Regions from separate parts of the Serratia sp. D1N4 genome, predicted to be linked through region 1. Evidence: predicted binding sites of a transcription regulator. Region 1 holds the regulator's gene; each other region holds the start of a gene.
What was found. Region 1 encodes PurR, which represses purine synthesis genes. Its sites were predicted from a motif close to CANGCAAACGTTTGCNTG; they were not measured.
Positions count from the first base shown of each region.

Region 2: ACX1CU_RS08810 (amino acid aminotransferase) is a predicted target of PurR. The motif match lies at 1,963-1,980, and genes of this name have one in related genera.
Region 3: ACX1CU_RS21555 (NCS2 family permease) is a predicted target of PurR. The motif match lies at 4,549-4,566, and genes of this name have one in related genera.
Region 4: ACX1CU_RS12790 (nucleoside-specific channel-forming protein Tsx) is a predicted target of PurR. The motif match lies at 2,173-2,190, and genes of this name have one in related genera.

Region 1 covers NZ_CM137274.1:2,804,921-2,810,484, reverse strand. Annotated here, with positions in the region: gene punC (purine nucleoside transporter PunC) at 1-704, opposite strand, end outside; gene punR (DNA-binding transcriptional activator PunR) at 819-1,745, shown strand; gene purR (HTH-type transcriptional repressor PurR) at 1,726-2,751, opposite strand; gene cydH (cytochrome bd-I oxidase subunit CydH) at 3,074-3,163, shown strand; gene sodB (superoxide dismutase [Fe]) at 3,223-3,801, opposite strand; gene ACX1CU_RS12290 (C40 family peptidase) at 4,011-4,817, opposite strand; gene ACX1CU_RS12285 (Grx4 family monothiol glutaredoxin) at 5,225-5,564, shown strand, end outside.
Region 2 covers NZ_CM137274.1:2,043,317-2,048,880, reverse strand. Annotated here, with positions in the region: gene asnS (asparagine--tRNA ligase) at 1-389, shown strand, start outside; gene ompC (porin OmpC) at 690-1,802, shown strand; gene ACX1CU_RS08810 (amino acid aminotransferase) at 2,047-3,237, shown strand; gene ACX1CU_RS08805 (MBL fold metallo-hydrolase) at 3,310-3,957, opposite strand; gene ACX1CU_RS08800 (DUF882 domain-containing protein) at 4,023-4,571, opposite strand; gene ldtD (L,D-transpeptidase) at 4,752-5,564, opposite strand, start outside.
Region 3 covers NZ_CM137274.1:4,808,986-4,814,549, forward strand. Annotated here, with positions in the region: gene ACX1CU_RS21545 (SulP family inorganic anion transporter) at 1-1,249, shown strand, start outside; gene ACX1CU_RS21550 (Na+/H+ antiporter) at 1,291-2,940, opposite strand; gene ACX1CU_RS21555 (NCS2 family permease) at 3,117-4,478, opposite strand; gene ACX1CU_RS21560 (glutathione S-transferase family protein) at 4,934-5,564, opposite strand, start outside.
Region 4 covers NZ_CM137274.1:2,908,755-2,914,318, forward strand. Annotated here, with positions in the region: gene ACX1CU_RS12780 (serine hydrolase domain-containing protein) at 1-503, shown strand, start outside; gene ACX1CU_RS12785 (hypothetical protein) at 917-1,084, shown strand; gene ACX1CU_RS12790 (nucleoside-specific channel-forming protein Tsx) at 1,154-2,029, opposite strand; gene ACX1CU_RS12795 (hypothetical protein) at 2,383-2,655, opposite strand; gene yddG (aromatic amino acid DMT transporter YddG) at 2,728-3,621, opposite strand; gene ACX1CU_RS12805 (APC family permease) at 3,712-5,082, opposite strand; gene ACX1CU_RS12810 (glutamine synthetase family protein) at 5,210-5,564, opposite strand, start outside.

The DNA.
Region 1 (5,564 bases):
AGAATAAACGGCGAACCGGTCAGCCAGGCAAAGAAGCTGGCTGAACAGGCGGCAAAGATCATCACGTTGCCGCTGAAAACCGGAGACTTCAGGATTTGCAGGAAGCTGAGGCCGGGCTTTTTATCGGCAGAGGGCACGATTCTGGCCGTCTCTTTCAGCAGCAAAGTGGGTACGAACAACAAGACAGCGATACCCAGCAACACCGCAAAGATCGCTCGCCAGCCCATATGGTTCAGCAGCCAGGCACCGACCAACGGGGCCAGTGCCGGAGAAAGCGCAACCAATGGCATGATAGTGGCGAAAATGCGGTTAACTTTGCCATCGCGATAGCGATCCACCACGATGGCCTGCCAGGTTACAGCGGCAGAACAAACCCCAATCGCCTGGATGAAACGCAATGACCACAGTTGCACGGCATTTTGCACCCACAGCATCCCCAGGCAGCCGAGAGCAAACAACGCCAGGCCAAACAGCAGTACCGGTTTGCGGCCCAGCTTATCGGAAAGCGGCCCCCACACCAGTTGGGCAAAGGCGAAGCCAGCCAGAAAGATACTCAGGCTGGCGCTGATGGCACCGGCGGAGATTTGCAAATCCTGTTGCATGGCACCAAAGGCGGGCAGATACATGTCGGTGGCCAGATAGCCCAGCATACTCAGGCCAGCGAGATAAAACATAAATCCAAAATTTTGCATGGTATTTCTCATTAACATTTTCTTATTGCAGGTTTTTTAGCGCCGGCCAGTGTATCCGGCTGGATCTCTGCTTGTGAAACGGTAATATTTGCTAGGTGCTGTTAAAAAAATTGAAGGCAAAACAAGATGTGGTCTGAATATTCACTCGATGTCGTTGATGCGGTAGCGCGCACCGGCAGTTTCAGTGCGGCAGCACAGGAGCTGCACCGTGTGCCGTCTGCGGTAAGCTATACCGTGCGGCAACTGGAGCAATGGCTGGCAGTGCCGCTGTTTGAACGCCGCCATCGTGATGTTGAACTGACGCCTGCCGGTGTGCTGTTTGTAAAAGAAGCGCGTACTGTTATCAAAAAAATGCTTGATACGCGTCGTCAATGTCAGCAGGTGGCCAATGGTTGGCGCGGGCAGCTAAAAATCGCGGTGGACATCATTGTTAAGCCGCAGCGCAGCCGCCAACTGGTCCTGGATTTTTATCGCCACTTCCCCGATGTGGAACTGGTGGTGCAACCGGAAGTGTTCAACGGCGTGTGGGACGCGCTGGTGGATGGCCGGGCCGAGATGGCGATCGGTGCCACGCGTGCGGTGCCGGTGGGCGGTGGCTTTGCCTTTCGCGATATGGGTTTTATGAACTGGTTGTGTGTCGTTAGCGCGTCACATCCGCTGGCCAGCCTGACCGGTTTGCTGCGCAACGATCAGCTGCGGCCATATCCCTCTCTGTTGCTGGAGGATACGTCGCGCAACTTGCCTAAGCGAGTGACTTGGTCATTGGATAATCAGCGGCGGCTTACCGTACCCGACTGGGTTTCCGCTGTAGATTGCCTGCGCAGCGGGTTGTGTGTTGGCATGGTGCCAGCGCATCGCGTACTGCCATTGGTGCAAAGCGGTGAACTGGTGGCATTGCAATTGCAGGAGCCGTTTCCCGCCAGTGCCTGCTGCCTGACCTGGCAGCAGAACGCACAGTCACCGGCGATGGCCTGGCTACTGGAGTATCTAGGAGATAGTGAAACGCTCAACCAGGAGTGGTTGAGCGAAGAGATTAGCGGCGATAATCGATAAATGGGCCATCGGCCACGGAACGGCGTTCGATCAGTTTTGGATGTACTTCAATCACCTGGGATTCTTCACGCTTGCTGATAATGCGATCCAGCAGCATGGTGAAAGCCATTTCCCCCAGGCGTTCTTTCGGCTGGTGGATGGTGGTTAGCGCCGGGGTGAAATAGCGCGCATTACGCACGTTATCGTAACCGATCACCGAAATATCCTGCGGGACGCGCAGCCCCAGTTCGTCGGCGGCACAGATCGCCCCCATTGCCATAATATCGCCCCCGCAAAATACCGCAGTAGGGCGCTGTTTCTGCGACAGGATCTGGTGCATGGCCTTGTAACCCGAATCGGGTTCAAAATCCCCTTGGACGATCCACTCTTCTCGCACCTCAACATTGGCCTCTTGCAGCGCCTTCAGGAAACCACGATGGCGGCCGCCGCCGGTGTTGCGTGATAACTGCCCAGGGATCGCCCCGATATCACGGTGGCCACGCTCCAGCAGATAGCGGCCAGCCAGATAGCCGCCTTCAAAGGCGTTATCGATAATGGTATCGGTAAAATCACCGCGTGCAGCACCCCAATCCATCACCACCATGGGGATATTGCGATAATCCTCCAGCATGCCCAGTAACTCATCCGGGTATTCCGAGCACATTACCAGCAGGCCATCAACACGCTTTTGCGCCAGCATCGCCAGGTAGGCACGCTGTTTGTCGAGGTTATTGTGCGAGTTACAAAGGATCAGGGTATAGCCTTTGCTATAGCAGCTGTTCTCTACCGCCTCGATCACTTCAGCAAAGTAGGGCGCTTCACTTGAGGTCGCCAGCAAACCGATCGATTTGGTATGGTTAACCTTCAGGCTACGTGCGACCGCGCTCGGGGAGTAGTGCAGTTCTTTGATCGCAGCCCGAACGGCCTCTTTTGTTTCTTCGGCGACGAAACGCGTCTTATTGATGACGTGCGAAACGGTGGTGGTGGAAACGCCAGCGCGTTTGGCGACATCTTTAATCGTTGCCATGTAAAGAATGACTCCTGAACCCACATGTTATGGCATGTAAGTATGATGTTAATCGTTTGCCTGCGTAGATCTCTCCCCAGAGAAGCGGAAGCTGAGTTTTTAGTGCTGAGTTCGTAAGCCGCTTAAACAGGAGGGGCATTTTGCCGGTACGCAGTTGTGAACTGCGGATTTTGTCCCAAATTGACGCAAAGTGGAAGATCTATTCGGCATTATAACTTGGGAAATGATAACAAGATTTTAGTCACGAACTGTGTGAAAATGATTTGACGCATTAATCGTGTGGATTTTATGCTTAGTGAAGCCAATCTGATAGGGAGTCGTTATGGATACCAATTTGAAGATGTCATTGATTACCACCGCTTGTGCTTTAGCAATGATTATTGTTTTCGGTTTTATCGCCGCATTGAACTGATTCATACCAAGAAATAATAAAGGCGCAGCATGCTGCGCCTTGCTATCAACCTCCAGCGATTACGCCAGATTCTTTTCCACGAACGCCCAGTTCACCAATGCCCAGAAGTTCTCCAGGTATTTCGGACGCGCATTGCGGTAGTCGATGTAATAGGCATGTTCCCACACGTCAACGGTCAGCAGCGGTTTGTCTTCACCGGTCAGCGGGGTTGCCGCGTTTGAGGTGCTAACGATCGCCAGCGTACCATCCGCCTTTTTCACCAGCCAGGTCCAACCCGCGCCGAAGTTTTTCACGGCGGCATCGGTGAATTGCTCTTTAAAAGCAGCAAAAGAACCGAAGGATTTGGTGATCGCAGCGGCTACTGCGCCCGTTGGCTCGCCGCCACCCTGTGGTGACAGGCAATGCCAGTAGAAGGTGTGGTTCCACACCTGTGCTGCGTTGTTAAACACGCCGCCGGTAGACGTTTTGACAATCTCTTCCAGGGTTTTGCCTTCGAACTCGCTGCCTTTCACCAGGTTGTTCAGGTTAACCACGTAGGTGTTATGGTGCTTACCATAGTGGTATTCCAGGGTTTCTGCAGAAATGTGCGGTTCGAGAGCGTTTTTTTCATACGGTAATGCAGGTAATTCAAACGACATTGCTTTCTCCTTTTTATATACAGCACTATTATTCCGACAACCTCCAACCCGGTGGTTGAAGGAGGAAAACAGAATTGTTGTGTGTTTTTTATGGACAATAATCTTAACAACTTTCCGGGTGAAAAAAAGGTTTAAAGCATGTTAAGCGGCTGATTGATTAAAGCATCGGCAGGAAAGGGCGGCTGAGGCTATGTCTCAGCCGCAATAAATCAACGGATAGTTTTTGGCGTGACGACACGGCGTGCGCCGATGTAGTGGTTCTGCCAGTAGTCATTATCTAACTGGCTGACGCGGATTTCTTCGCCAGTACGCGGGGACTGGATAAACTTGCCGTTACCAAGATAAACGCCAACGTGATCGGCAGTACCACGGTTATTGATGCGAAAGAACACCAGATCGCCGGTTTCCAACTCGCTTTTCTTGATCGGCGCGGCATCACGCAGGTGATACATTTCATTGGCGGTACGTGGCATTTTGATTTTCACCACGTCTTTATAGGCGTAATAAATCAGGCCGCTGCAGTCAAACCCGGTGTGTGGTGAAGAACCGCCCCATTGGTAAGGCTTGCCCATCTGGCTCATGAGTTTGGCCATGGCCGTTTGTTTGGCATGCTGATAACGTTTTTTGTGCGCAGGGCTGAGTTTCAGTGGTTTTTCATTCTTGGCCAGTTTCGCGGTAGCCATATTCGGCTCACGATGGCGACCATAGCCTTTCTTGTAACCCTTTTTCGGCGGAGTGACTTTGACGCTGGCAGTGCGGGTAGATTTACTCTTTGATTTAACCTGTGTGGTTTTCTTCCCTGCCTGTGACTTTATTTTCGCTGTTTTCTGAGTCGCAACGGCTTTTCCTTTTTTGCTGGCCTTATCCGCTTTCTTTTTCTTGCGATCGTCAGGCCGGGCCTCATTAACGTGCCCCTTACGTTGCTCGGCAGAAACATGTGCCTTTGGCGCAGCGTGCGCCAGATTGAAGAACAGCTGTGAGAACAACAGCATGAAAAGCGTAATAATTAAACGCATGTCAATGTTACCAACCTTGGCCTCGAAAAAGATATCTAACGGGCTACAGTATTCCCGAAATTTGCCATATAAAACAGCGTAGAACTCATAAATAGTAATCCATATTGTGAGAAAACGTTAATGGCATTTTTTATGATGTAAAATCAATCAGTTGATGTATAAAAAAACATCAATAAACCGAGTGTGACTTATTATTCATCCAGTGCCAACCGCGAAAATATAATAGTGAAATAGTCGGATTAAAAATGTTATTCTGTGAGTATGTTTTAACCGGAATAGTGCGGTTTTTAGAGCTCGTCCGGCAACCGGAAATGTCCCTGCAAAAGATGGCGTTTTCTTGATACTGTTCCTGCCGCTACAATAGCCGGTGTGATGTTGTAGCCAAGATGTGGCTTGAGGAAGCAATAATGACGACGATTGAAAAAATTCAGCAGCAGATTTCTGCTAACCCTATTTTGCTGTACATGAAAGGTTCACCGAAATTGCCAAACTGCGGTTTCTCTGCGCAAGCCGTCCAGGCGCTTTCCGCCTGTGGTGAGCGTTTCGCTTATGTTGATATTCTGCAAAACCCGGATATCCGCGCCGAACTGCCAAAATACGCCAATTGGCCAACCTTCCCGCAGTTGTGGGTTGACGGTGAACTGGTGGGCGGTTGCGATATCATTATGGAAATGTATCAGCGCGGTGAATTGCAGCCATTACTCAAAGAGACGGCTGAGAAATACAAACAGCAGGAAGATCAGCAGC
Region 2 (5,564 bases), 760 kb from region 1:
CTTCTGAGCACGAACGCTATCTGGCCGAGAAGCATTTCAAAGCGCCAGTGGTAGTGAAGAACTACCCGAAAGATATCAAAGCCTTCTATATGCGTATGAACGAAGATGGCAAAACCGTGGCTGCGATGGACGTTCTGGCCCCAGGCATCGGTGAAATCATTGGTGGTTCACAACGTGAAGAACGCCTTAATGTGCTGGATCAGCGCCTGGAGGAAATGGGGCTGAATAAAGAAGATTACTGGTGGTATCGCGATCTGCGTCGCTACGGCACCGTGCCGCACTCTGGTTTTGGCTTGGGTTTTGAGCGTTTAATCGCTTATGTGACCGGCGTGCAAAACGTACGTGATGTGATCCCATTCCCTCGTACACCACGTAACGCAAGCTTCTAGTTAATCCGAGCAGACGTTTTTCAACCTATTTCTGTACACTTTTAAGGCCAGCATTGCTGGCCTTTCGTGTTTTTTATTCTTGATCTAGGTCACAAAGTTCCCTTAAATTTACATTTTGTAACACATAGTTTCTTTTTGAAACCTGATTGCGACATTAGTAGCATTTTCGTTCTAGATTAACCCGCCCGTGAATGGAACACTGCGTTCAGACACAGGACGACACCAAACTATCAACAATAGTTCCAAAAGAATTATTGGCGGCAGTGGCAAGGTGTCCGAATAACACTAATGAGGGTAATAATGATGAAACGCAACATTCTTGCAGTAGTAATCCCAGCTCTGTTAGCAGCTGGTGCAGCAAACGCAGCAGAAATCTACAACAAAGACGGCAACAAGCTGGATTTGTATGGTAAAGCTGTTGGCCTGCATTACTTTTCAAACGAAGACAACGCCAACAATAGTGACAACAATGGCGACAAGTCCTACGCTCGTCTTGGCTTCAAAGGTGAAACCCAGATCAATAGCGAACTGACCGGTTACGGCCAGTGGGAATACAACTTCTCAGCTAGCAACAGCGAAGGTAAAGATGCCCAAGATGGCAACAAAACCCGTCTGGGCTTTGCTGGCCTGAAATTCGCTGATTACGGTTCATTCGACTACGGCCGTAACTACGGCGTAGCGTATGACATTGGTGGTTGGACCGATATGCTGCCTGAGTTTGGTGGCGATACCTACACCTTCACTGATAACTTCATGAACGCACGTGCTACAGGCGTAGCGACCTACCGTAACAAGAACTTCTTCGGTACAGTTGATGGTTGGGACTTCGCGCTGCAGTATCAGGGTAAAAATGATCGCGAAGGCGAACTCAAAAGAGCTAACGGTGACGGCGTAGGCGTTTCTACTACCTATGCAATCATGGATACCGGTGTCAGCGTCGGCGCAGCCTACACTTCTTCTAACCGTACTATTAAGCAGAAAGATGCGGTTCTGTCTAATGCTGGTGGCGACAAAGCTGAAATTTGGGCTCTGGGTGCCAAGTACGACGCGAACAACGTCTACTTTGCTACCATGTATTCTGAAACTCACAACATGACTCCATACGGCAGTAGCAGCATTGCTAACAAAGCCCGTAACTATGAAGTGGTTGCACAATACCAGTTCGATTTCGGTCTGCGTCCTTCTATCGCTTACCTGCAGTCTAAAGGCAAAGACCTGAACACCTCATACGGCAACAACAAAGACCTGGTTAAGTATGTTGATGTCGGTGCTACTTACTACTTCAACAAAAACATGTCTACCTATGTTGATTACAAAATCAACCTGCTGAATGAAAACGACTCAGGCTTCTACAACGCTAACGGCATTGCTACCGACAACATCGTAGCTACTGGTCTGGTTTACCAGTTCTAAGTTGTTGCGCTTAATGGCAGTCTATTGCCAGATGAGTTAAAAACAGGGCTTCGGCCCTGTTTTTATTTACGTTGCCCTACCGCTTTTTATCCTGTTAATGCTCCCTTCTCCGTCATTTTTTGTGCTGAATCTGCCGCCATCACAAGATCGATGTGTTTTTCTCGCAAACGGTTGGCAAAGCCGATAACTGGCGCTACCCTGATGCTTCTGTCTGCTTAACTCTAGGCCATGGAAGCAATCTGACATGTTTGAAAAAATCACCGCTGCACCTGCCGACCCGATTCTGGGTCTGACCGATATTTTCCGCGCGGACGCCCGTCCGAACAAAATCAACTTAGGGATTGGCGTCTATAAAGACGAAACCGGTAAAACACCGGTACTGGCCAGCGTGAAGAAAGCTGAACAGTACCTGCTGGAAAATGAGACCACCAAAAACTACTTGGGTATCGAAGGTATCCCTGAGTTTGCTAGCTGCACACAAGAGTTATTATTCGGCAAACAAAGCCCGATCATTGCCAGCAAGCGTGCGCGCACCGCGCAAACACCAGGTGGTACTGGTGCCCTGCGTGTCGCAGCAGATTTTATTGCCAACCAAACCAGCGCCAAACGTATCTGGATCAGCAACCCAACTTGGCCTAACCATAAAAATGTGTTCGGCGCTGTTGGCCTGGAAGTATTGGAATATGACTATTATGACGCCGCCAACCACGCGCTGGACTTTGATGGCCTGCTCAATAGCCTGAAACGTGCAGAGGCTGGTGATGTGGTGTTGTTCCACGGTTGCTGCCATAACCCAACCGGCATCGATCCAACCGAAGCGCAATGGGCACAACTGGCGGAACTCTCTGTCGCCAAGGGTTGGTTGCCGCTGTTCGACTTCGCCTACCAAGGTTTTGCCAAAGGTCTGGAAGAAGACGCGCAAGGTCTGCGTATTTTTGCGGCCAAGCATCAGGAACTGATTGTTGCCAGTTCTTATTCGAAGAACTTCGGCCTGTACAACGAACGTGTTGGTGCCTGTACCGTGGTCGCAGCCGACGCAGACACTGCCGATCGCGCATTCAGTCAGGTTAAAGCCGCGATCCGCGCTAACTACTCCAACCCACCGTCACACGGCGCAGCCGTGGTTGCCACTATTTTGGGTAACGAAGCATTGCGTGCTACTTGGGAACAGGAACTGACCGACATGCGCCAGCGCATTCACCGTATGCGTCAGCTGTTCGTGAATACCCTGCAAGAGAAAGGCGCGAAGCAAGACTTCAGCTTTATCATCAACCAAAATGGCATGTTCTCTTTCAGTGGATTAACCAAAGAGCAGGTTCTGCGCTTGCGTGATGAGTTCGGTGTTTATGCCGTTAACTCTGGCCGCGTTAACGTAGCGGGCATGACGCCAGACAATATGGCACCGCTGTGCGAAGCCATTGTTGCCGTGCTTTAAGCTGAAAACTCAGCATTAAAAAGGGGCGCACTGCGCCCCTTTGCTATTATATTGCTGCCAGGAAGATTCCGCTTACCAGACAGCAGGCTCTTCACGCAGGAAAGGGTTGGTTTGGCGCTCTTGCCCAAAGGTGGACATTGGTCCATGCCCGGGAATAAACGCGATATCATCACCCTGAGGCAGTAGCTTGGTGCGAATCGAGTTAATCAGCGTCTGATGGTCACCACGCGGGAAATCACTTCGACCTACGCCACCGCTAAACAATACGTCGCCCACCAGTGCCAGACGTGCCTTGTCATTAATAAAAACGACATGACCCGGTGTATGACCAGGGCAATGCAGAACACCCAGCGATAATTCCCCCACCTGCACAGTATCCCCTTCCTCCAACCATTGCGTCGGCGTAAAGGCTGCACATTCTGCCAAGCCGAACATGCGGCTCTGAGCAGGCAAACCTTCGAGCCAGAAGGCATCTTCTTTATTTGGCCCCAAGATCGGCACCTGATAATACTCAGCCAATTCAGCCGCCGCACCAACGTGATCGAGATGGCCATGCGTAAGCAGAATCTGGCTAATCTTCACGCCTTTTCTCGCCACTTCCGCTTTCAATTTTTCTGGCTCACCGCCAGGATCAACCAAAGCGGCCTGTTGCGTTTTGTCACACCAGATCAGAGTACAGTTTTGGCTGAACGCCGTTACGGGAATAATATGGTATTTCATAAAGCTCCAACGACAAAAGCGCCATACCCGGCAGGCTGGCGCTATTCACTCATGGTGCACAGTGATTACCAGGTCCGCACCGGGCCGGTATCGATGTGCACAAAGTTGCTACGTGGATAATATCCTACACCACCAGCGCGCATTTTTAACGCCGCTTTGCGGATATTACTCAGTTGGATACCTTCAATGTGGAAATCCATTGCCTGCCCCTTGGTGTGATAACTCTGTTTAGCCACACCACGGCTGTGCTCACGCATTTCGTTGTTGGTTGCTGAAGAACGGTAACCCGAAATCAACTGAATCGGCTTGGTCGTTCCCAGTAAGACTTGCAGACGATAGAGATGATCAAACAGATGAGGATCGATCGTCTTGGTCTTATTGGCACGATAATCACGGAAAATATGATTCAACCGCACTAACTCTTCCCGGTTGTAACCTTTACCGTTGAAAAACTCGGCCTTAATGGATTCGCCAGTATTCAGATTATTGAGTACCAGAATACGTGGACGAGCGGTAGAAAGACTGGCGAACGCCTGCCCAGGGAGCAGAGCGATACCCATGGCTGCGCTACCTAGCGTTAGCCATTTACGGCGATGATGATCAATTTTGTCCATGACTCTTTTAAACTCGGCAAGAATGTCAAAATAAATGCACAAAACTGCGCACAGCCCGAACCATAACCGCCAGCCTATGCGGAGTCAACCCGAGATAGGCTTAGGTTTATAAGCACTCCCAAAAAGAGTGCTTGTGGCTAACCAGACATTCAGACCGCTATTTACCTAGAATTACTGCATTTATTGCATCAATTTTTCAGCCTGAGCCAAAATTTGTGCACCCGATCGCACGGTAGCATCATAATTGTAAATATCTGTACGGAACTGTGGTTTACCGTCATCGGCAACCCAAGCCGTCAGATAATAAAGTTGCACCGGGATATGCTGGCGAATATTCACGTAAGTGGTATTGCCTACTTTCAGCGTGGAGGAGACTCGAGCGTTATTCCAGCCCGCATCCTGCAGCAGCATATTGGCCAAGTCAGAAGCCTTGTTCACACGCACGCAGCCCGAACTTAACGCACGGATATCTTTCTGGAACAAACCGTGGTTGGGGGTATCGTGCAGGTAGATCGCATCGGAACTTGGCATATTGAACTTGAAGCGCCCCAACGAATTGCTGGCGCCAGGTGCCTGCTGGATGCGGTAAGGGAAATTGCGTGGTGAAGTCACGCTCCAATCAATCATTGACGGATCGATCGCCTCAGATTCATTGCTCCAACCCGAGAACACTCTGTAACCATGCTTCTGGAAATACCCCGAGTCATGCATCGCCTTAGGCACGATATCTTCACGTATCAGCTTAGTCGGCACGTTCCACGGCGGATTGACCACCACGTTGTTCAGTGCGCTGCTCATCAATGGCGTTTTACGGCTTGGACGACCAACGATCACCCGCGACGAGAGAACCTCATTACCATTGAGATAATAGATCAGTGAGTAATTCGGAATGTTGACCATAATGCCAGTATCAACATGACCAGGCAAAATACGCAGACGCTGAATATTCAACGCCAGCAAAGAGGCTCGCATTTGGGGTGAAACGTTCAGCCA
Region 3 (5,564 bases), 2.0 Mb from region 1:
CTCCCCCTCCAATGAGCTGATTGAACGCATTCTGGCGCTACCGGAAAACCTACTCAACAGTCACTGGCCCACCATGGGTATCTCGCTGCTGACGCTGCTCATCCTGCTTGGCGTACATTATGCCAGGCCAAATTGGCCAGCACCGCTGTTCGCCGTGGTGTTGACGACGGCATTAACCTGGGCGGCGAACTTGCCGCGCTTTGGTATCGAAACGGTATCAGGCTATACCGGTGGCGGTTTGCCCATGGTGTCATGGCCTGATTTTCAACCAGGGCTGCTGCGCGATCTGGTGATCCCCGCGTTAAACCTGGCGGTTGTCAGCTTTGTCAGCATGATGCTCACCGCGCGCAGCTTTGCGGCCAAAAATGGCTACGAGGTGGATGCCGACAGTGAGTTTCGTGCGCTGGGGTTGGTGAATATCGTCTCTGCGCTCTCGCAGGGGTTTGCTATCAGCGGAGCCAATTCCCGTACCGCGGTTAACGATGCCAACGGCGGCAAAAGCCAGTTGGTGTCGGTGATTGCTGCGCTGGCGATCGCTGTGGTGGTGCTGTTCTTCAGCGAGCCGCTGCAATTTATTCCCATACCGGTGCTGGGCGTGGTGCTGATTTACGCATCCTGGTCGTTACTGGATATGCGCAGTATTTTCCGGCTGCGCAAGCGCAATCGTTCCGCATTCAATCTGGCGCTGTTTACTTTCCTTAGCGTGCTGCTGGTGGGGATCATTCCCGGCATCGGGCTGGCGGTCCTGCTGGGCCTGCTGCAATTTCTACAAACGGTGTTCCGGCCTACCGAACAGTTGCTCGGGGTGAATGATGACGGGATGATTCATTCGATTGCTGACGGTAACGGCATTAAGCCGGTCGACGGGGTGATTATGTATCGCTTTAACTCACCGTTGACCTATTTTAATGTGGCCTATTTTAAACGACGGATCACCAATCTGGTGGATAGCAGCCCCGCAAAACCGCGTTGGGTGGTGATTGACGCGGTGGCCAGCTTCACCCATGCGGACATCAGCGTGCTCGCAGCAATCAACGAATTGAAGCAGGAGCTTAAACTGCGCGGGATCAGTCTGGTACTCGCGGGCAGGCGTACCGAGTTGACACGCTGGTTCCGTCTGCATCGCTCCGGCAGTGACGAGCGCGATCTGATCCTGGTTCCCGATCTGTATCTGGCATTGAGGCTGATTCAAAGTAAGGAGTTCAAGGCTGAGGGGGAACGAGACGCAGAGGCCCTGTTAAAAGGTTAGCTGCATGAAGGGCCGCGTCGCGGCCCTTCCAGTAATCTCTCTTAACCTTCCCGCTCTATCAGCAAGGCTTCGAGCAAGTCGAGATCGTGCAGCAGTTTTTGCAGCGTCTCATTGCTGATCTTCTGTGTGGCCCGCAGGTGATAAAGCTCACCGCGCTCGGCCCGCAATGCGGTCAGGCGGAAACGTCGTTCCAGGTTTTCCAGCGCCAGCGCGTTCTCGATATCATCTTTGTTGGCAATACGCCGCCGCAGCGTACCAATCACCCGCGAACTGACCTCTTTCAGAATCTGTGGATCGAAGTTTTCTTCGGTGTCGGCGGCCAAGCGCTCTTCCATCTTGTTGATACTTTCGATCGCCACTTCCGCCACGATGGCAATGGCCATGCGCTCTTCATCTTTGCTGACGCTTTTGTCAGCCATCTGCACACCACGCAGCAGCAATGGCAAGACCAGCACACCGATAATCAACGACAGCAGAATCACACCGGTGGCAATAAACACCAGTTGATAACGGGCCGGGAAAGCGGTGCCATCGCTCAGTAACAGAGGGATAGAAAGCACGCCCGCCAGCGTGATCGCCCCGCGAACCCCAGCAAATGACGCCACCCACAGATCACGCGTGCTGTAATCACCAAATTGCAACGGGCGTTTTTTCATAAAGCGTTTGCTGGCGTTTTTCATCAGCCACAGCCAGCTGAAACGCAGCATCAGTAGCGCAGCGTAGATAATCGCCACGTCGGTGAACAGATACCAGGTCTCAATGGTCGGATCCAGCTCAGCCTGCAGAATGGAGGTCTCGATAATGCCCGGCAGTTGCAGCCCCAACATGATGAACACCGTCCCGTTGAACACAAACTCGAGCATGGTCCAGACGCTGTTAGCACGCAGGCGCATCGCCAGCGGAGCGTTGCGGATCACGCCAGACTGGCTGATAGTCATCCCGGCCGCGACCGCCGCCAAGATGCCGGAAACACCGATATGTTCGGCGATCAGATAAGAAGCGAACGGCAACAATAATAGGAAGACGATCTGCGTTGCCGGATCATCACCGCTCCAGCGGCTCATCACCCGCAGCGATTTACTGTAGACCCAGGTCACCGCCACACCGGCCAGCAAACCGCCGATGGCCACCTTCAGGAACTCCATGGTGGCACCGCCCACGGTAAACACCATCGTACCCATGGCTACCGCGATGGCAAACTTCAGGGATACCAGGCCGGAAGCGTCGTTCATCAGCGCTTCACCTTCCAGCACGCCCATGATTGACTTCGGGATCCGCCCTTTGCCGACAATCCCCCCCAACGCCACGGCATCGGTGGGCGACAACACTGCCGCCAGAGCGAACGCTGCCACCAGCGGGATCCCTGGCACCATCAGATAAATGAGATAACCCACCCCGACCACGGTAATCAGCACCAGAACCAGCGCTAATCCGAGGATTTCGCGCCCATGATGCAAAAACTCACGCAGGGGGGTTTTCCAGCCATCAGCAAACAGCAGTGGAGGGATAAACAGCACCAGAAACAGTTCAGGATCAAAATCAACATGCAGGCCAAAATGCGGCCAGGCCAGCAAGGCCCCGATGACGATCTGCATTAACGGCAGCGGCACCTGGAACGGCAACATGCGCGTCACGACCCCAGAAAGGGAAACCACCAGGATCAAAATGAGGATTGTAAAAAAGATTTCCATGCTTTCCTTAGACTCTATGGTTCAGAACACCTAGGCTCACTGCAAAGTATGCCGAATAATAGATCACTTTTTTCGCAGTAGGAAAAGCTTGTTATGCCTTTTAAAACAAAGCACAGAAAGAAGGAGACTTATCTGAAGAGGAATGCCCTCTCACGCAAGAGAGAGCATATAAATGATTAAATAGCCCAACCACCGGCATAGAACGCCACCAGCGCGACCGCGATCAACACGGTACCGAGGTTCAGCCTGCGCCACTCGCCCGAGAAGATGCGGCCAATCACCAGGGAGCTGAAGCCCAGCATGATGCCGGTTACGATGTTGCAGGTCAGCACGATAAACACCGCACACAACAAGCCCGCCATCGCATCAACAAAATCGTCGAAATCCAGCTTGCTGACGTTGCTGAGCATCAGCAAACCCACGTACATCAGCGCTGGCGCAGTAGCATACACCGGCACCAGATAAGACAACGGTGACAGGAACAGGATCAGCAGGAACAGGATCCCGACCACGGTGGCCGTCAGGCCGGTTTTACCGCCCGCCGCCGTACCGGCCGCAGATTCGATATACACCGCCGCAGGAGCAGCGCCAACCAGCCCAGAGAAAATGCTGCTCAGGGAGTCTGACGTCAGCGCCTTGCCACCGTTGATGATCTGGCCGTCTTTATCCAGCAGGTTGGCCTGCCCGGCGACCGCACGAATGGTGCCCGTGGCATCGAATACCGCAGTCATCACCAGCGCCAATACGCTCGGCAACACTACCGGCTGCAAAGCCCCCATGATATCCAGGCTGAAAATCAGGGAGTTGCCGTCAGCATCCGCCAGGCTAGGCATGGCGAACAGCCCTTGATACTTCACCGCCGGGTCAAAAATCAGGCCGATCACGGAAATGGCGATAATCACCAGCAGGATGCCACCCGGCACACGCAGCTTTTCCAAACCGAAAATCACGGCCAGCCCCAGCAGCGTCATCACTACCGGGAAAGAGGTGAATGCCCCCAGCGCCACCGGCAGGCCATCCAGCGGGTTCTTCACTACCAGACCGACACCGTTGGCGGCGATCAACAGCAGGAACAGGCCGATACCAATCCCGGTGCCGTGTGCAACGCCCATCGGCAAATTACGCAGGATCCAGGAACGAATGCCGGTCACAGAGATAATGGTGAACAGCACCCCCATCAGGAATACCGCACCCAGCGCCACAGGAATACTGATGTGCTGGCCCAGCACCAGGCTAAAGGCGGTAAAAGCGGTCAGGGAAATCGCACAACCAATCGCCATCGGCAGGTTGGCCCACAACCCCATCAGCAGAGAACCCAAACCCGCCACCAGGCAAGTAGCTACAAACACGGCGGTTGGCGGGAAACCCGCTTTGCCCAACATGCTGGGCACCACGATCACCGAATAGACCATCGCCAGGAAAGTGGTTAAACCCGCCACCACTTCCTGCCGCACGTTGGTACCCCGTGCTGAGAGTTTAAAATACGCATCAAGCCCGCCTTTAGGTTTCGCGGCGTTGTTCGCTTGAGAATTCGACATGTTGCTATCCCCTGTGTTTCATTGACATCTGGTATAAATATGGCTGGTTGTTCCACTCATGCATGGTCATTACGAAACCGTTTCCGTCACGTTCGCTGCCATACCCTTCTTGAACGCCACAAAAGACGCCGTGTAAAAAAGCAAACGTTTAACTCTTATTGCATGAAGTGGGTGATTTATGGCGGTTTTTACCCAACAGAGCCCAAGTAAAGCCAACAACATCGAGGCTTGAGATCTGGCGGGTCTATACTCTAAATAATTCGAGTTGCGCGAAGGCGGCAACGCAGCGAGTCCCCAGGAGCTTACTCCAGTAAGTAACTGGGGTGAGTGAGGAAAGCCAACGCACCTGCAACTTGAAGTATGACGAGTATATTTAAGGCAAACGATTATCTAGCCTTCCATGCCGTCTGATCAACTAAAGATCGCGACAATTTATACAAAAAGGCATCGGGTGCTCACTCGAGTATCTTCAGCGGCCCGCCCTGTTCCAGCGCCCGCTGATAGGCTGGCCGAGCGTGGATACGTTGCAGATAGTCCTGCAATTTCGGGCAACCTTCCAGCCCACCGCGCCCTGCCATTGCCTCCACCGGGAAGCTCATCTGAATATCCGCAGCGCTGAATTCATTGCCGACAAACCACAGGCTTTTATTTAAATGCTGCTCCAGATAAGCCCGATGGGTAGCGATCTGCTTATCCAGATATTCCTTCTGCACCCCTTTGCCGATTGCGCCAGCCACCGGGCGAATCAGCCACGGGATCGGCGGATGCCCTAAACGGCTGAACACCAGTTTCATCACCAGCAGCGGCATCAGCGAACCTTCGGCATAATGCAGCCAGTAACGATACTCCTGGCGGGCATGAAAATCGGTGGGGGTGAATAACCCTTGTGCATCATAGACTTCCTGCAGATATTCGATAATGGCGCCGGATTCCGCCAGCGTTAGATCGCCATCAGCAATCACCGGTGATTTCCCCAACGGGTGAATTTTTTTCAGTTCCGACGGTGCAAGCATTGTGGTTTTATCACGCGCATAGCGCTGTACCTGATAGGGTACGCCTAGTTCTTCGAGGAACCACAAAATGCGC
Region 4 (5,564 bases), 100 kb from region 1:
GTAGCGCCATCCCCGATGGGATCTACGCCACCATCGCCGAGCCTTACTGGCTGGAAGTGAAAGACGGTAACGTTGCCTACCTGGGGACCAGCGAACCGCTTTATCAAAGCGCCGACGGCTATGCCGTTTCGCTTTCTGCTCATCTACCGATGCGCCTGAAATGGACCGGAGAAGCGGTCGAGGGGGAAGTTGGCCATCTGGAACACAGTTTCTTGCCGGTGACCACCGACCTCGGTTGCCTGAAGCAGGTACAGGGCATTTGGTATCACCCGCAATACCGCACCGCTTTCGAGATCCGTGGCAACAAAATCCATATTGGTGTTGGCCCCGCCGCACAAGTTGGCACGCTGAGTTCTCTCGGTAACGGGCGGATGCTGGTTGAAAGCCAAGACGGCCCATGGCTCAAACGTTTTTGTCTCTATTTTCGTGGCTACAGTGTGGACTTGATCGCCAATCGCAGCCGAATCTTAACGTTCAAACGTGACATGACCGCGCACGCTTAACGTTGTCTCAGGATCCGATATCGGCCAATCGGCACAGCACATCATATTCACCGTGGTTATTCATGCCAAAATGCTGGAAATTTATTCATGCGTGAAACTATTCATAAAAACCGAATAAATTTCGCATATTTTTCTTGCGGCAAAATAGGCCATCCAGTACTTTGTTCTGGTCACTAAAAAGAGTTAGCGTGCTCTTTTTCGTTGCACCTCAAAATACTGTTTTATGTCATCAGAAAGTGATGATATTCGTTATTTCCCGCCTTTCCGTGCGGGATTTCTTTTTGTCAGTTACTGTTATTTTTCGTGCTCTTTCTTGAGCTTTTTTAGGCGCTAAACTAAATTTCAGCACTCACAAACCTTAACCTCCCGCGGTGGCCAGGCTGGCAACGGGTGGGCGTTCAGGAGTTACAGCCATGCAAATGACCCTTATGGAATACATCACGCAATACTTCAATGGCGATCTCTATCGCTATGCCCGATATGAAGGTGTGAGCCGTGAGCAAATTCTCAAATGGATAAATAACGAATGTTATGTCGTCAAAGGGAAATTGGTCATGCCGGTTAAGCATTTGCCCGGTTGAGTCAACATTGTAACGGAGACAAAAAACCCCGTTTGAACGGGGTTTTTTGCTATTTGATACCACGGAAAATCAGAAGTTATAACCGACAACCGCGTAGTAACCCCAACCCGTAGACTTGATTGGGCCCTGCGGTGTACCGATATCAACCCCATCCTGCCATTGACCACCGTTATGGAAGTAACGGGCAACGAACGAGTAGTGCCAGTGATCGTAGTTCAGCGCCAGCACGTGGCTGGAAGCGATAGAATTGCTGGTGCGAGCCTGACGGCCATTAACGGTGAAATCGTTCTTACCCAGATCGGAACCAAAATCAAAGTTAGTGAAACCGATATAGCTCAGGTTGCCGCCCCACATCTGAGTCAACGGTACAAAGTATTTCACTTTGAAACGGTAACCATCCCAACTGTCTTCATTCGCCGCACCGTAGTTCTGCCACTGATATTTGGCATAAATGTTCATCGACAGGCTGATTGGCAAACCCGTATCGATGTCAGTCCCTAGCCCCATATACCAAGTGCTCTGGCGCGATTCGTTGTTGCGCCCCATGTCATAGATATAGTTGTTGGCGAAATACCACTCTTTAAACGGCCCAAAGCTCAGATCGGCCCCGGTCAGTTTGTCGATCGAGAAACGCGGTTCGATCTCCATAAACAGCGGTGAACCGTTATCCCAAATACCCCGGTTTGGCGTATTGCCGGTACCAAAGAATTTCGGCACATCCACGTAGCCATAAAAATCCAGCCAGTCTTTCTTGGTGTAGGCTTCGTACTCCAGATACACGTCATTGTTCAGTTGTGGTCCGAAGCGGGTGTGGTAGCTACCCACCACGTTGACACTCTGGTGCCACCAATCTGAAACGAACTGGCTATCTTTGCTATCCGCCATTGATGATGTGCTGTAAGACGCAGTGAGAAGCACACCTGCTGCGAGAGCGATTTTTTTCATTTTATTACCACATGCTTAAAGGGCCATTGGCGGCCCGTTAGAAAGATGACGATGAGTCTGGTGTAACGAACGGTTAATCCGACGCGCGCATTATAGAAACCAGCGGGTGCAAGAATCTGTGATCCAGTGAGATATTTTACGATAAGGTAATCGATTGCGTTCTCATTTTTTGAATTATTTTTCATTTGTATTCATATTCAATGTGATACCCATCATTAAAAAAGGGTTTTAGCACGGGATCTGTACCCTTTATCTACGGCCCGTGGAATTAGCCGGATTCAGAATAATGGCGTAAAAAAGCCGACTCTGGTGTCGGCTTTAACTCGAGGGTTGGTACTGTGCGAAACGGTGAACTAGCGCACTCCGGGAAGCGCCTTGGCAATATTCTCCTGGCGGAATACCACTTCATCCCCCCTGGCAATTTCCCAACGGGCGACCGGAATGTCGGTCTTGGGTGCCGCAACCACTACGGAACCATAAATCAGCTTATCGTCACGGCGCAGAATAACCACATCCAATTGATATTCGTGCAGTAAGTTAGCGGTGGTCAAGCGCACAATGTCGCCGGTAATGAAGCTGTGCCCGTCAAGCGCAGGTTGCTGAATAAACTGAATATCATTTCTCATTTTTCACGTTCCTTCAGGCAGAACACTTAATTTGAGATTAGCTTAAATCCATCACTTCGCGAATCACCAAGCTTAACCTGCGCGCGTGGCTCGCCAGCAAATTAGTGAACCGACAGTGACCATGGCCACTCCCTGCCAGAAGTTAATGGTCAGCGATGTGCTGAGAACCACGGCGGCAAATACCGCCGACAGCACCGGCGTAAAATAAGAAACCGTGGCCAGCAAGGTCATGTTGCCATGCAGGATCCCGACATTCCATGCCGCATAGCCTGCACCCATGGCGATCCCGGCAGACAGCAATGCCACGCTAACCGGCAGGCTGAAATGCATACCGCTTTCATTACTGAACGGATATTGCAGCCACAGGGCCAGCGCGGTCAGCGTAATAAACAGCACCACCGCATTTTTGCCCTGGGCGATCCTCTTGGTAACGTTGCAATAGACCGCCCAAATCACCGCACCGCTGAACGCCAGCCCATAGCTCAGGGGATTACTGCGCACATTGACCAGCATTTGCGCCGGAGACCATCCCCCATCGCCGCTCATGATCCAACCGATGCCAAACAGCGATAACAGTAGCCCAGGGATCACCCACCATTTAGCCTTCTGACCATTGAACAGGATCGCCATCAGCACGGTAAAACAGGGCCACAGATAGTTGATCATCCCCACTTCAATCGCCTGCATGCGGTTACTGGCATAACCCAAGGACAGAGAAAGACAAATCTCGTAGGCCACAAACAGCAGGCTGCCAATAATCAGGTAAGAACGGGGGAAATCACGCAGCTTCGGGATACCCATCACGATCAGCAAGAACAGCGTGCTCACGCTGTAGATCATCGCCGCGCCGCCTACCGGCCCCAAGCCTTCGCTGACGCTGCGGATCAGGCCGACCACGCTGCTCCACAGCACAATCGCCAGCAGGCCAAACAGGGTTGCTTTATGGGATACGGACAGCGTGGGCATCAGAGTGGGATCCAGTCATTAGTTTTGCAAGGGCTTCACTCTACTGGCCTGAAAGGTAAAAAGAAAGGCGGGAAAACCCGCCTTGCATGATTACTGCTGTGGCTGCCGCTCAAACTGTGGCGGCGGCTGGCGGAAACGACGGGTGAGGTACACCAAGTAGGCAAACCCCAGTGCCGCCCAGATCAGCCCCATGGTCAGCGAGCTTTTCTCCAGGTTCAGCCACAGGACGCTAACCGTCAGTGCCCCCACCAGCGGCAGGATCAGGAAGTGGAAACGATCCTTCCAGGTTTTATTGCGCCCTTGACGGATAAAGAAGTGGCTGATCACCGAGAGGTTAACGAAGGTAAACGCCACCAGCGCACCAAAGTTGATCAATGCGGTGGCGGTGACCAGATCGAAGGATATGGCAGACAGCGCCACCAGCCCGACCATCAGCACGTTAAGCGCAGGCGTGCGCCATTTAGGGTGTACGTAGCCGAAGAATCTTTCTGGGAACACGTTATCGCGCCCCATCACGTACAGCAGCCGCGAAACGCTGGCATGAGAAGCCAAACCGGAGGCCAGCGTATTAATAAAGGTGGTGCAGAGGAAAATCGCCTGGAACAGTTTCCCGCCCACATACAGCGCAATTTCTGGCAGCGCCGCATCGGGCTCTTTAAAACGCTCTATATTGGGGAAAAACAGCTGAATAAAGAATGACACGCTGATGAAAATCACCCCGCCGTACAAGGCGGTGAGGAAGATCGCCTTGGGGATCACCCTGGCAGCATCCGGCGTTTCTTCGCTCAGCGTAGTAACGGCATCAAAGCCCAGAAACGAGAAACAGAGAATGGTCGCACCGGTGATAATCGGCACCAAATGGGCATTTTCACTGACGAAAGGTTGCAGGCTCCAGACTGTACCCACCCCTTCGCCATTATGCAGGCCATGCACCACTAGGAAGATAAACACCACAATAATCACCACCTGGGCCAGCACAAACAGCGTGTTGAAGTTGGCAACCACATTGACGCTTTTCAGGTTGATCGCCGTCATGATAATCACAAAACCCACTACCCAGATCCACGGAGGCACTTCGGGGAACAGCGCGGTGAGGTAAATCTTCGCCAGCAGCGTATTGATCATCGGCAAGAACAGATAGTCCAGCAACGACGACCAACCGACCAGAAACCCAACGTGCGGGTTAATCGCTTTTTGCGCGTAGGTATAGGCAGAACCCGAGGTGGGAAACTGGCGCACCAGCTTACCGTAGCTGATGGCGGTAAACAGTACCCCCGCCAGCGCCAGCAGATAGGAGGCCGGAACGTGGCCATCCGTTACGCCAGAAACAATGCCGAAAGTGTCAAACACCGTCATCGGCGTCAGGTATGCCAGGCCCATCATTACCACTTGCCACAGTTTTAATGTTTTACGCAGTTGCGGTTTGCCCGCGCCATTACGGTCGATGGCACTTATCGTCATGGGTTATTCCTCGCCGGCGTCCTGTACGCCAAGTTGGAAGAAAGTAGTCACCGCTGCGCACGGCTTCGCCGGGCCACAGGGAACCCGCGGGAATACGCCGGGCGCGCGGTGGGATAGGCTGAACGCCTCAGGCGTTTTTCAGCATCCACTCGATTTCGGTTTCGGTGATCAGTCGTTCAAACTGCACCAGTTCATCGGTCTTGCAGGCCAGATAGACATGGCTGAATCTTTCCCCCAGCAGCGCATTCAGCACCGGCTGGTGTTCGAACTCATACAATGCATCGCTCTGGCGAATGGGGAACGGTAAACCTTCCTGCTCCAGGCCGTTGCCGGTCACCGGCTCAAGCAGCGGTAATGAGGTGTCGAGGCCGTACACCATCCCGGCCAATATCGCCGCCATCACCAGATAAGGGTTGGCATCAGCCCCCGCCACGCGGTACTCCACGCGGTGGCTATCGCGATCGCCGCAGGGAATGCGCAGT